DNA from 3 places in the Enterobacter cloacae complex sp. R_G8 genome. Region 2 is predicted to be linked to each of the others. Evidence: predicted binding sites of a transcription regulator. Region 2 holds the regulator's gene; each other region holds the start of a gene.

Region 1 (4,165 bases), 500 kb from region 2:
CCACACCAGCCAGCAGGCCAGCGCCAGCAGCAGCGTGCCGAGGCGCCCCAGCGCAAACCACAGTTTGACGGAGGCGCTACACCCCGTCAGGAACACGCCGCAGAGCGCCATGATCTCCGCCATCACCACCAGCGCGCCGAGGTTGCTGGCGATAACGGTACAGACCGCCGTCGCCAGCAGCAGGTTGACCAGCAGACCATTGGCTCTGGTGTGTGGATGGCGGTGCCAGTCGATATTGAACAGGCTGATAAACAGCCCGCACAGGCCAAAGGTGATAAGCCAGATGGCGTTCAGCGGCGTAAGCGCCACGGTGTGGCGGATCAGCGGCATCACCGCCTGCGCGGATTGTCCACCAAGCAGTACCACCCCGCCCGCCGCCAGCGTCATCAGGCTTCCGACCGCTCCGCCGATCCCGGCGATCCAGCCGCTCAGGGTTTTATGGAATGACAGAAGCCACGCCAGCACAGCGGCGGCGGCAAAGTACGCCACCGCGCTGGTAATCATCGTAACCGCGTTCATTTCGCCCCCTCATTAAGCGCCTGAAGCAGAGAAAGATCGCCCATATCGCTGTTGATGGTCAGCTCGCGCTTGCGCTTGCTGGTACGGGCGATGTCACGAATGTTGACCAGAATCAGCGCTTTGGTCGGGCAGGTGCGCACGCAGGCCGGGCCCTGTTCATCGAAGCTGCACAGGTCGCACTTCACCGCCACCGCACGCACGCCGGGCACCCAGTCGAGCAGCGTGCTCACCCGTGCCGGAGCCGGTGGCGCAGGCGGCGCTTTTGGGGTGTTGGCATTCGCCGGAATATGCAGCGGACGGCTGCCGGAAAATTCAATCGCACCGAACGGGCAGGCTATACCGCACAGCTTGCAGCTCACGCACAGGCTTTCGTTTAACTGTACCGCGCCGTCAACGCGGGTGATGGCATTCACCGGGCAGACACCCGCGCACGGCGCATCTTCACAGTGGTGGCAGAGCTGCGGGGCAGACTCTTTTTCATTACGCATGACGCGCAGTCGCGGCATGGACTGGAGCCCGTGCAGGCGGTGCGTTTCCGAACAGGCCGCCTCACAGGTTCGACAGCCAATACAGACCGTCGAGTCAGCAATTACAAAACGGTTCACCGGGTCATCCTCTGGTGATAGTCATTTTTGACGAAAAACTGTCATGTCGACACTTTTCGACACGTGATGATCAGGCCACGTCCGCTGAGGCGTGTTCATCCATCAGCTGCTTCAGGTTGACCGGGAGATCGTGTTCAACGGCGGTGTACAGACCGTTATAAACCGGCGCGATTTTTTCCAGATAGTGCTCAAGCACCTGCTGGCGATCGCGGTTGCTGACGTGACCGTCCACCATGCCGTCGGCCATCAGTTGCGCCTTTGCAATACACTGTTTTTCACCCTCTTTTGTCTCGACGTAGTACTCAATGGTGTGGCTGTTGAAGGTGTCAGCCAGGGTGACGTAAATCGTGAAATGGCCGAACAAAACAAAGCGCATATCCCCCTGCGCCGCACAGCTCATGGCGTGGTGAAGACGGGCTTTGGAGAGGGTGATGCCCTGGACCAGTGAGTTGCAGTAAAGGTGCCACTGGTCCTGTAACTGCTGGTGACGCTGCGCGATGTAATCCGCTTTTTCGCTAATTTCCCAAATAGTCATAGAAGGTATCCGGTTAATGGAGATAGCGGCTGTTAAGCAGATTCCATGCCAGTTTTTAATATATTGATATTTAATGGATTTAATTCAAAACAGGCTGTCAATGTGAGGGTGTCGACGTGTCATTTCGACAGCGTTGACATCGTCACCCCCTAACCAAAACCAGGCTGGCACTGTTATTGCATTAACGGGGCAATTCATTAAGGAGGCGTCATGCACGAAATCACCCTCTGCCAGCGGGCACTGGAACTCATCGAACAGCAGGCAGCGCAAAACCACGCGACGCGCGTGACCGGCGTCTGGCTGAAAGTCGGGGCCTTTTCCTGCGTCGAAACCAGCGCCCTCACCTTCTGTTTTGAGCTGGTGTGCCGCGGCACACTGGCGGAAGGCTGCGAACTTCATATTGAAGAGCAGCAGGCGGAGTGCTGGTGCGAGCAGTGTCAGCAGTACGTCACCCTGCTGTCGTCGAAGGTCCAGCGCTGCCCACAGTGTCAGCACACCGGCCTTCGCATCGTGGCGGATGACGGGATGCAGATCCAACGCCTTGAAATCGAGAAGGAGTAAAGTATGTGTAGTACCTGCGGTTGCGCCGAAGGCAACCTGTATATCGAAGGGGATGAACACCGTCCTCACTCCGCGTTTCGCTCCGCCCCCTTTACCCCCGCACCGCGTCCGGCAGCGGCACTCACCGGCATTCGCTTTGCGCCTCAACGCTCCGATGAGGGCGATCTTCATTACGGCCACGGCGAGGCGGGTACCCATGCGCCGGGCATGAGCCAGCGCCAGATGCTGGACGTGGAAATCAACGTACTCGATAAAAACAACCAGATCGCCGCCCGCAACCGCGCCCGGTTTGCCGCACGTCAACAGCTGGTACTGAATCTCGTCTCCAGCCCCGGCTCCGGCAAAACCACGCTGCTGACGGAAACGCTCAAACGCCTGAACGAACGCATCTCCTGCGCGGTAATCGAAGGCGATCAGCAAACGGTCAACGATGCCGCGCGCATTCGTGAAACCGGCACCCCGGCGATTCAGGTCAACACCGGTAAAGGCTGCCATCTGGATGCGCAGATGATTGCCGATGCCGCGCCGCGTCTGCCGCTGGCGGATAACGGCATTCTGTTTATCGAAAACGTCGGCAATCTGGTCTGCCCGGCGAGCTTCGATCTCGGGGAGCGGCATAAAGTGGCGGTCCTCTCGGTGACCGAAGGAGAAGACAAGCCGCTCAAATATCCGCATATGTTTGCCGCCGCGTCGCTGATGCTGCTGAACAAAGTCGACCTGCTGCCGTACCTGAATTTCGACGTGGATAAATGCCTGGCTTATGCCCGTGAAGTGAACCCGGACATTGCGATCCTGCTGGTCTCCGCCACGCGCGGCGACGGCATGGAGCACTGGCTGAACTGGCTGGAGAGTGAACGATGTGCATAGGCGTCCCCGGACAAATCCATTCCATTGACGGAAACCAGGCCAAAGTGGCGGTCTGCGGCATATTGCGCGACGTGGATTTAACCCTGGTGGGCAGCACCGATGAGACGGGCGTCTCGCGCCTTGGGCAGTGGGTGCTGGTACACGTGGGGTTTGCCATGAGCGTGATTAATGAAGCGGAAGCGCGCGACACGCTGGATGCCTTGCAGAACATGTTCGACGTCGAACCGGACGTCGGCGCGCTGCTGTACGGCGAGGAACGGTAATTATGCGTTACGTTGATGAATACCGTGCGCCTGAGCAGGTGATGCAGCTTATCGGTCATCTGAAAACGCGGGCCGCCCTGCTGGAGTATACGGCGCAAAAACCGCTGCGGATCATGGAAGTCTGCGGCGGGCACACCCATGCCATTTTCAAATTTGGCCTCGACCAGCTGCTGCCGGACAACATTGAGTTTATCCACGGCCCGGGCTGCCCGGTATGCGTGCTGCCCATGGGGCGCATCGACAGCTGTATTGAGATAGCCAGCCAGCCTGACGTCATTTTCTGTACCTTTGGCGACGCAATGCGCGTGCCGGGAAAAACGGGTTCGCTGTTACAGGCCAAAGCGCGAGGTGCGGACATCCGGATCGTGTACTCGCCGATGGACGCCCTGAAGCTTGCAACCGATAACCCGGACCGCAAGGTGGTATTTTTCGGGCTGGGTTTTGAGACCACTATGCCCGCCACGGCAATTACCCTGCAGCAGGCCAAACGCAGCAACGTCACCAATTTTTTCTTTTTCTGCCAGCACATTACGCTTATCCCGACGCTGCGTAGCCTGCTGGAAGAGCCGGACAACGGCATTGACGCGTTTCTGGCGCCGGGCCATGTGAGCATGGTGATTGGTACCGACGCTTACGGCTTTATCGCTGACGATTACCATCGCCCCTTAGTTGTCGCTGGTTTCGAACCTCTTGATCTACTGCAAGGCGTCACCATGCTGGTTGAGCAGAAAATAGCAGCCCTGAGCGCGGTGGAAAATCAGTACCGCCGCGTGGTGCCGGATGCCGGAAATGAACGGGCGCAGCAGGCGATAGCT
Region 2 (4,165 bases):
ACGGTATTTCGTGGTTTACCCAGCCGGTGATGACGACGTTTGATAAGGACAAAGTGCCGACGTGGTCAATTAAGTCTGACCGGGCAAAACTGACAAATGACCGTATGCTTTATCTCTATGGCCACGTTGAAGTCAACGCCCTGACCGCTGACGCACAACTGCGCAAAATTACGACAGATAATGCCCAGATCAACCTGGTAACCCAGGATGTGACGTCGCAGGATCTGGTTACTCTGTACGGCACAACATTTAATTCCAGCGGTTTAAGAATGCGCGGGAACTTACGCAGCAAAAACGCCGAGCTGATTGAAAAGGTTAGAACCTCCTATGAAATTCAAAACAAACAAACTCAGCCTTAAAGTAATTATCGCCAGCGCGATGCTGGCGGCCAGTCTTCCCGCGCTTGCTGTTACTGGCGATACTGAACAGCCGATCCATATCGAGTCCGATACACAGTCTCTTGATATGCAGGGTAATGTCGTTACCTTTACCGGCAACGTCGTCGTGACCCAGGGCACCATCAAGATTAACGCCGATAAGGTGGTCGTTACCCGTCCAGGTGGCGAACAGGGCAAAGAGATCATTGATGGCTACGGCAACCCGGCCACGTTCTACCAGATGCAGGACAACGGCAAACCGGTGAAAGGTCATGCCAGCCACATGCATTATGAACTGGCGAAAGATCTGGTCATCCTGACCGGCAACGCCTATCTGGAACAGCTCGATAGCAATATCACCGGTGACAAGATCACCTATCTGGTGAAAGAGCAAAAAATGCAGGCCTCCAGCGAGAAAGGCAAACGTGTCACCACCGTGCTGGTGCCGTCTCAGCTGCAGGACAAAGGCAAGGGCCAGGCCCCGGCACAGAAGAAGAGTAACTAATTCGTTATGGCAACATTAACTGCAAAAAATCTCGCTAAGGCCTACAAGGGCCGCCGTGTCGTGGAAGATGTCAGTCTGACCGTCAACTCCGGCGAAATTGTTGGCCTGCTTGGCCCTAACGGTGCGGGTAAAACCACGACCTTCTACATGGTCGTCGGTATTGTTCCGCGCGATGCCGGTAACATCATCATTGATGATGAAGACATCAGCCTTCTGCCGCTGCATGCGCGCGCGCGTCGTGGTATTGGCTACCTGCCGCAGGAAGCCTCTATTTTCCGTCGCCTGAGCGTCTTCGATAACCTGATGGCCGTTCTGCAAATTCGTGACGATCTGACCAGCGAGCAGCGTCAGGATCGCGCCAACGAGCTGATGGAAGAGTTTCACATTGAACACCTGCGTGACAGCCTCGGTCAGGCGCTGTCCGGGGGGGAACGCCGCCGTGTTGAAATTGCACGCGCGTTGGCCGCAAATCCGAAGTTTATCCTGTTGGATGAACCGTTTGCGGGTGTTGACCCGATCTCCGTTATCGACATTAAACGTATTATTGAGCACCTGCGCGACAGCGGGCTTGGCGTGTTGATCACCGACCACAACGTCCGTGAAACACTGGCCGTTTGCGAACGCGCCTACATTGTGAGCCAGGGCAATCTGATCGCCCACGGTACGCCGCAACAGATCCTCGAAGATGATCATGTTAAGCGCGTCTATCTTGGGGAAGACTTCAGACTCTGATAGGGTAGAGGTAACGTAACGCCGAACCGGAGAAAAATGCTCTGAACATGAAGCAAGGTTTGCAATTAAGGCTCAGCCAACAACTGGCGATGACGCCGCAGCTACAGCAGGCGATTCGCCTGTTGCAACTGTCCACATTAGAACTCCAGCAGGAGCTCCAGCAAGCGCTGGACAGCAATCCGCTGCTGGAGCAAGCCGATCTTCATGACGAGGTAGACACTCAGCAAGCGCAGGACACGGAAACCCTTGATTCCGTTGATGCTCTCGAACAAAAAGAGATGCCGGACGAGCTTCCACTGGATGCCAGCTGGGATGAAATCTACACCGCCGGGACCCCTTCCGGAACGCGTGCAGACTACCAGGATGACGAGCTACCTGTCTATCAGGGTGAAACTACCCAGTCACTGCAGGATTACCTGATGTGGCAAGTGGAGCTGACCCCCTTCTCCGATACCGATCGTGCGATTGCCACGTCCATTGTCGATGCCGTAGACGACACAGGCTATCTGACCGTCACGCTCGACGATATTCTGGAAAGCATGGGCGATGACGAGATTGAACTCGAAGAGATAGAAGCCGTTCTGAAGCGCATTCAGCGTTTTGACCCGGTGGGTGTGGCGGCAAAAGATCTGCGCGACTGCCTGCTGATCCAGCTTTCGCAGTTCAGTAAAGAGACGCCCTGGATCGATGAGGCCCGCTTAATCATCAGCGATCATCTGGATCTGCTGGCTAACCATGATTTCCGTACCCTGATGCGCGTTACGCGTCTGAAAGAAGAGGTGCTGAAAGAGGCGGTTAACCTGATCCAGTCGCTCGATCCTCGCCCCGGTCAGTCTATCCAGACCAGCGAACCTGAATACGTCATTCCTGATGTGCTGGTCAGAAAACACAATGGCCGCTGGGTCGTTGAACTCAACTCAGACAGCATTCCTCGCCTGCAAATCAATCAGCAATACGCCTCCATGTGTACCAGCGCACGTAACGACTCCGACAACCAGTATATTCGCAGCAACCTGCAGGAAGCGCGATGGTTAATCAAAAGTCTGGAGAGCCGGAATGATACGCTGCTGCGCGTGAGCCGTTGCATCGTTGAACAGCAGCAAGCTTTCTTTGAGCAGGGCGAAGAGTATATGAAACCGATGGTGCTGGCGGATATCGCCCAGGCCGTCGAGATGCATGAATCAACCATTTCCCGCGTGACCACGCAGAAGTATCTGCACAGTCCTCGCGGTATATTTGAGCTTAAGTATTTCTTCTCCAGCCATGTGAACACCGAAGGTGGGGGCGAAGCCTCCTCAACGGCGATTCGTGCCCTGGTGAAGAAGTTGATCGCCGCGGAAAACCCCGCGAAGCCACTGAGCGACAGTAAGTTAACCACCATGCTGTCCGACCAGGGTATTATGGTGGCACGTCGTACTGTTGCGAAGTATCGAGAGTCTTTATCCATTCCGCCGTCTAACCAGCGTAAACAGCTGGTCTGACACAACCGATAAGGAAGACACTATGCAGCTCAACATCACTGGACAAAACGTCGAGATTACTGAGGCCTTGCGCGACTTTGTGAATACTAAGTTCGCGAAACTTGAACAGTATTTCGAAAGGATCAATCAGGTCTATATTGTGTTGAAAGTGGAAAAAGTGACTCATATCTCGGATGCAACCCTGCATGTCAATGGGGGCGAACTCCACGCCAGTGCGGAAGGGCAAGACATGTACGCTGCTATCGACGGCTTGATTGATAAGCTTGCACGACAGCTCAATAAACATAAAGATAAACTGAAACAACACTAATTGTCCGGGCAGTTAACGGGTGCAGGAAGGCCTGTTGTGGAACACAACAGGCCATTTGTACAGTTAGCGCTTAGGTGAAATTATGATGAACAACGATTCCGCTCTTCAATTGAGCAATGTCCTTAACCAGGAATGTACCCGCAGTGGCGTTCACTGCCAGAGCAAAAAACGTGCCCTGGAAATTATCAGTGAACTGGCCGCAAAACAGCTGGGCCTGCCGCCGCAGGTCGTGTTCGAAGCCATCCTGACCCGTGAAAAAATGGGCAGTACCGGTATCGGCAACGGCATTGCGATCCCGCATGGCAAACTGGAAGAGGACACCCTGCGTGCCGTCGGTGTGTTTGTGCAACTGGAAACGCCTATTGCCTTTGATGCCATCGATAACCAGCCCGTTGATCTCCTCTTCGCGCTGCTGGTTCCTGCCGACCAGACGAAAACCCATCTGCATACGCTTTCACTGGTCGCTAAACGCCTGGCCGATAAAACCATCTGCCGTCGACTGCGCTCAGCGCAAAGTGATGAAGAGCTCTATCAAATTATCACTGAAGCAGAAGGCAGTCAGGATGATGCGTAACCAGGAGATGGCCTTCACATCTGTTGTCCTGAGGAGAAACGGAACATGGTGCTGATGATTGTCAGTGGCCGTTCGGGGTCGGGGAAATCCGTGGCCCTGCGCGCGCTGGAAGACATGGGTTTTTACTGCGTAGATAACCTGCCGGTGGTACTGCTGCCCGAGCTGGCGCGCACCCTTGCAGACAGA
Region 3 (4,165 bases), 1.7 Mb from region 2:
GAACACCAGATCCTGCATAACCTGCGCCAGTGGGGCGAGGGGCGGACCGTGATCATCAGTGCCCACCGTTTGTCGGCGCTGACGGAAGCCAGTGAAATTCTGGTGTTGCAGCACGGGCACATTGCCCAGCGTGGGCAGCATGACCAGCTTGCGGAGCAACCGGGCTGGTATCGCGATATGTATCGCTATCAGCAGCTTGAAGCGGCACTCGACGATGCTCCGGAACAGGAAGAGGAGGACGCTAATGCGTAAATCAAAAACGCAGTGGCCGACGCTAAAACGCCTGCTGGCCTACGGTTCGCCATGGCGAAAACCCCTTGCCCTTGCCGTCGTGTTGCTGTGGATTGCGGCGATTGCGGAAGTGAGCGGTCCGCTGCTGATCAGTTATTTCATCGACAATATGGTCGCGAAAAGCGATTTGCCGCTGGGGCTGGTTGCGGGGTTAGGCGTGGCCTATGTGGGGCTACAGCTGGCGGCGGCCGGGCTGCACTATGCGCAGTCGCTGCTCTTTAACCGGGCGGCGGTGGGCGTGGTGCAGAAGTTGCGTACCGATGTTATGGATGCCGCACTGCGCCAGCCGCTGAGCGAATTTGATATCCAGCCGGTCGGGCAGGTGATTTCGCGGGTGACCAACGATACCGAGGTGATCCGCGATCTGTACGTGACCGTCGTGGCGACCGTATTGCGCAGTGCCGCGCTGATTGGCGCCATGCTGGTGGCAATGTTCAGTCTCGACTGGCGCATGGCGCTGGTGGCGATCACGATTTTCCCGGCGGTGCTGATTGTGATGGTTATCTATCAGCGCTACAGCACGCCCATTGTGCGTCGGGTGCGGACCTACCTGGCCGATATAAACGATGGCTTCAACGAAGTGATCAACGGCATGAGCGTCATCCAGCAGTTCCGTCAGCAGGCTCGCTTTGGCGAACGCATGGGCGAAGCCAGCCGTTCGCACTATATGGCGCGTATGCAGACGCTGCGCCTTGACGGTTTCCTGCTGCGTCCGCTGCTGAGTCTTTTCTCGGCGCTGGTGCTTTGCGGCCTGCTGATGCTCTTTGGACTCAGTGCAGGCGGTACGATTGAGGTGGGGGTTCTGTATGCTTTCATTAGCTATCTGGGACGCCTGAACGAGCCGTTGATTGAGCTCACGACCCAGCAATCCATGTTGCAGCAGGCAGTCGTAGCCGGAGAACGCGTCTTTGAGCTGATGGACAGACCGCGTCAGACCTATGGCGAGGATACAACGCCTCTGCAAAGCGGGGCGATCACGTTTGACCATGTCTCGTTTGCCTACCGGGAAGACAGGCTGGTGTTGCAGGACATCACTCTTGATGTGCCGTCGCGCGGTTTTGTGGCGCTGGTGGGTCATACCGGCAGCGGCAAGAGCACGCTCGCAAGCCTGTTGATGGGGTACTACCCGTTAACGAAAGGTGAGATTCGCCTGGACGGACGTCCGCTGGCGTCGCTCAGCCACAGCGTATTGCGTAAAGGCGTGGCGATGGTGCAGCAAGATCCGGTTGTGCTGGCCGATACGTTTTACGCCAACGTGACGCTGGGGCGGGACTATACCCAGGAGCAGGTGTGGGCGGTGCTGGAAAAAGTGCAGCTGGCGGAACTGGCCCGCGGTTTTAGCGACGGAATCAACACCCGGCTGGGTGAGCAGGGGAATAACCTCTCTGTTGGACAAAAACAGCTCCTGGCGCTGGCGCGTGTGCTGATTGAAACGCCACAGGTGCTGATTCTGGATGAAGCGACGGCCAGCATCGACTCCGGTACCGAACAGGCGATCCAGCAGGCGCTGGCTGCCGTGCGTGACCACACGACGCTGGTGGTTATCGCGCACCGTCTTTCAACGATTGTCGACGCAGATACCATTCTGGTGCTGCACCGCGGGCAGGCCGTTGAACGCGGTACGCACCGGGCGCTACTGGAAGCGAAGGGGCGCTACTGGCAGATGTATCAGCTGCAGTTGGCGGGGGAAGAGCTGGCGGCCAGCGTCCGTGAGGAAGAGTCGCTTAGCGCCTGATGCACCAAAAACAGGCAACGCGCTAACAGTCACCACTGTTGGTGCAAAACCGAAACGCGCCATGCACTGCCATGGTGCGTTTTTTTTCACCTGTCGATTATTCATGGTCTTTTAACGCGCATTGCGCCGCTTTTCTCTTCCGTTTTCATTTCTGGCACATCCCTTGCAATGTCTCCTGCGTGTTAGCTGCGGCCATTACCGAATTCTGACTGGAGGGGATCTATGAAGCTGGTTACGGTGGTAATCAAACCATTCAAACTCGAAGACGTGCGTGAAGCGTTGTCTTCAATGGGTATTCAGGGACTGACTGTCACCGAAGTGAAAGGCTTCGGTCGTCAGAAGGGTCATGCCGAGCTTTATCGCGGGGCGGAATACAGCGTTAACTTCCTGCCAAAAGTAAAAATTGATGTCGCGATTGCAGACGACCAGCTCGATGAAGTCATCGATGTGATCAGCAAAGCGGCCTACACCGGCAAAATTGGCGACGGCAAAATTTTCGTTGCCGAACTGCAGCGCGTCATTCGCATCCGTACCGGCGAATCTGACGAAGCGGCACTGTAAGTAACTCCTGGCACACAGTGATAGGGATCGAGAAAATGAAGATAGCAACAATCAAAACGGGTCTGGGTTCGCTGGCACTGCTGCCGGGCCTGGCAATGGCTGCCCCTGCGGTGGCAGACAAAGCCGACAACGCCTTTATGATGATCAGCACCGCGCTGGTGCTGTTCATGTCTATTCCGGGCATTGCGCTGTTTTACGGCGGTCTGATCCGTGGCAAAAACGTTCTCTCCATGCTGACGCAAGTTGCCGTGACGTTCGCGCTGGTTTGCGTGCTGTGGGTGGTCTACGGCTACTCTCTGGCCTTCGGTGAAGGTAACGCCTTCTTCGGCAACTTCAACTGGGCGATGTTGAAAAACATTGAACTGACCGCGGTAATGGGCAGTTTCTATCAGTACATCCACGTCGCGTTCCAGGGGTCGTTCGCCTGTATCACCGTGGGGCTGATTGTCGGGGCGCTGGCTGAGCGTATTCGCTTCTCCGCGGTCCTGATCTTCGTGGTGGTCTGGCTGACGCTCTCCTATGTGCCGATTGCTCACATGGTCTGGGGTGGCGGTCTGCTGGCGTCGCATGGCGCGCTGGATTTCGCGGGCGGTACTGTTGTCCACATCAACGCCGCGGTGGCGGGTCTGGTAGGGGCATACCTGATTGGTAAACGCGTGGGCTTCGGTAAAGAAGCGTTCAAACCACACAACCTGCCGATGGTCTTTACCGGTACGGCGATCCTCTATTTTGGCTGGTTCGGCTTCAACGCCGGTTCTGCAAGCGCCGCTAACGAAATCGCTGCACTGGCCTTCGTGAACACGGTTGTGGCCACGGCGGGTGCGATCCTCTCCTGGGTGTTTGGTGAGTGGGCAGTTCGCGGTAAACCTTCCCTGCTGGGCGCATGCTCTGGTGCGATTGCAGGTCTGGTCGGTATCACGCCTGCATGTGGTTACGTCGGTGTCGGTGGTGCGCTGCTTGTTGGCCTGGTGTCAGGTCTGGCCGGTCTGTGGGGTGTGACGGCGCTGAAACGTCTTCTGCGTGTGGATGACCCGTGTGATGTGTTTGGTGTGCACGGCGTGTGCGGTATTGTCGGTTGTATCATGACCGGTATCTTCGCCGCCAAATCGCTGGGTGGCGTGGGTTACGCAGAAGGTGTCACCATGGTTCACCAGGTGCTGGTGCAGCTGGAAAGTATCGCCATCACCGTCGTCTGGTCTGCTGTGGTGGCCTTCGTTGGCTATAAACTGGCGGATATGACTGTGGGTCTGCGTGTACCGGAAGAACAGGAACGCGAAGGTCTCGACGTCAACAGCCACGGCGAGAATGCGTATAACGCATAATAAACAGCAAAACGGCAATCTCTGATTGCCGTTTTTAGTGTTTATTCCCTCTCCCCGTGGGAGAGGGCCAGGGTGAGGGCATCAGGCCGCAAACATCACCCGCGATTACGCATCACCCCTTCCTGCACCGTAGAGGCGACCAGCACGCCATCCTGGGTATAAAACTCCCCGCGTACAAATCCGCGTGCGCTTGACGCCGAAGTACTCTCCACGCTGTAGAGCAGCCAGTCGTTCATATTGAATGGACGATGGAACC

What was found. Region 2 encodes sigma-54, which starts transcription at its own class of promoters, with help from an activator protein. Its sites were predicted from a motif close to GTTGGCACANNTTTCGCTNT; they were not measured.
Region 1: a site for sigma-54 is predicted at 1,823-1,842, ahead of hypA (hydrogenase maturation nickel metallochaperone HypA). Genes of this name have one in related genera too.
Region 3: a site for sigma-54 is predicted at 2,177-2,196, ahead of glnK (P-II family nitrogen regulator). Genes of this name have one in related genera too.

Annotation. Positions count from the first base shown of each region.
Region 1 is NZ_CP102246.1:1,266,765-1,270,929, reverse strand. Features, by position in the region: gene hycC (formate hydrogenlyase subunit 3) at 1-519, opposite strand, end outside; gene NQ842_RS06090 (4Fe-4S dicluster domain-containing protein) at 516-1,124, opposite strand; gene hycA (formate hydrogenlyase regulator HycA) at 1,195-1,659, opposite strand; gene hypA (hydrogenase maturation nickel metallochaperone HypA) at 1,870-2,220, shown strand; gene hypB (hydrogenase nickel incorporation protein HypB) at 2,224-3,087, shown strand; gene NQ842_RS06070 (HypC/HybG/HupF family hydrogenase formation chaperone) at 3,078-3,350, shown strand; gene hypD (hydrogenase formation protein HypD) at 3,353-4,165, shown strand, end outside.
Region 2 is NZ_CP102246.1:763,821-767,985, reverse strand. Features, by position in the region: gene lptC (LPS export ABC transporter periplasmic protein LptC) at 1-359, shown strand, start outside; gene lptA (lipopolysaccharide ABC transporter substrate-binding protein LptA) at 328-882, shown strand; gene lptB (LPS export ABC transporter ATP-binding protein) at 889-1,614, shown strand; gene rpoN (RNA polymerase factor sigma-54) at 1,662-3,095, shown strand; gene hpf (ribosome hibernation promoting factor) at 3,118-3,405, shown strand; gene ptsN (PTS IIA-like nitrogen regulatory protein PtsN) at 3,488-3,979, shown strand; gene rapZ (RNase adapter RapZ) at 4,025-4,165, shown strand, end outside.
Region 3 is NZ_CP102246.1:3,984,421-3,988,585, reverse strand. Features, by position in the region: gene NQ842_RS18975 (SmdA family multidrug ABC transporter permease/ATP-binding protein) at 1-252, shown strand, start outside; gene NQ842_RS18970 (SmdB family multidrug efflux ABC transporter permease/ATP-binding protein) at 245-2,026, shown strand; gene glnK (P-II family nitrogen regulator) at 2,249-2,587, shown strand; gene amtB (ammonium transporter AmtB) at 2,623-3,909, shown strand; gene tesB (acyl-CoA thioesterase II) at 4,005-4,165, opposite strand, start outside.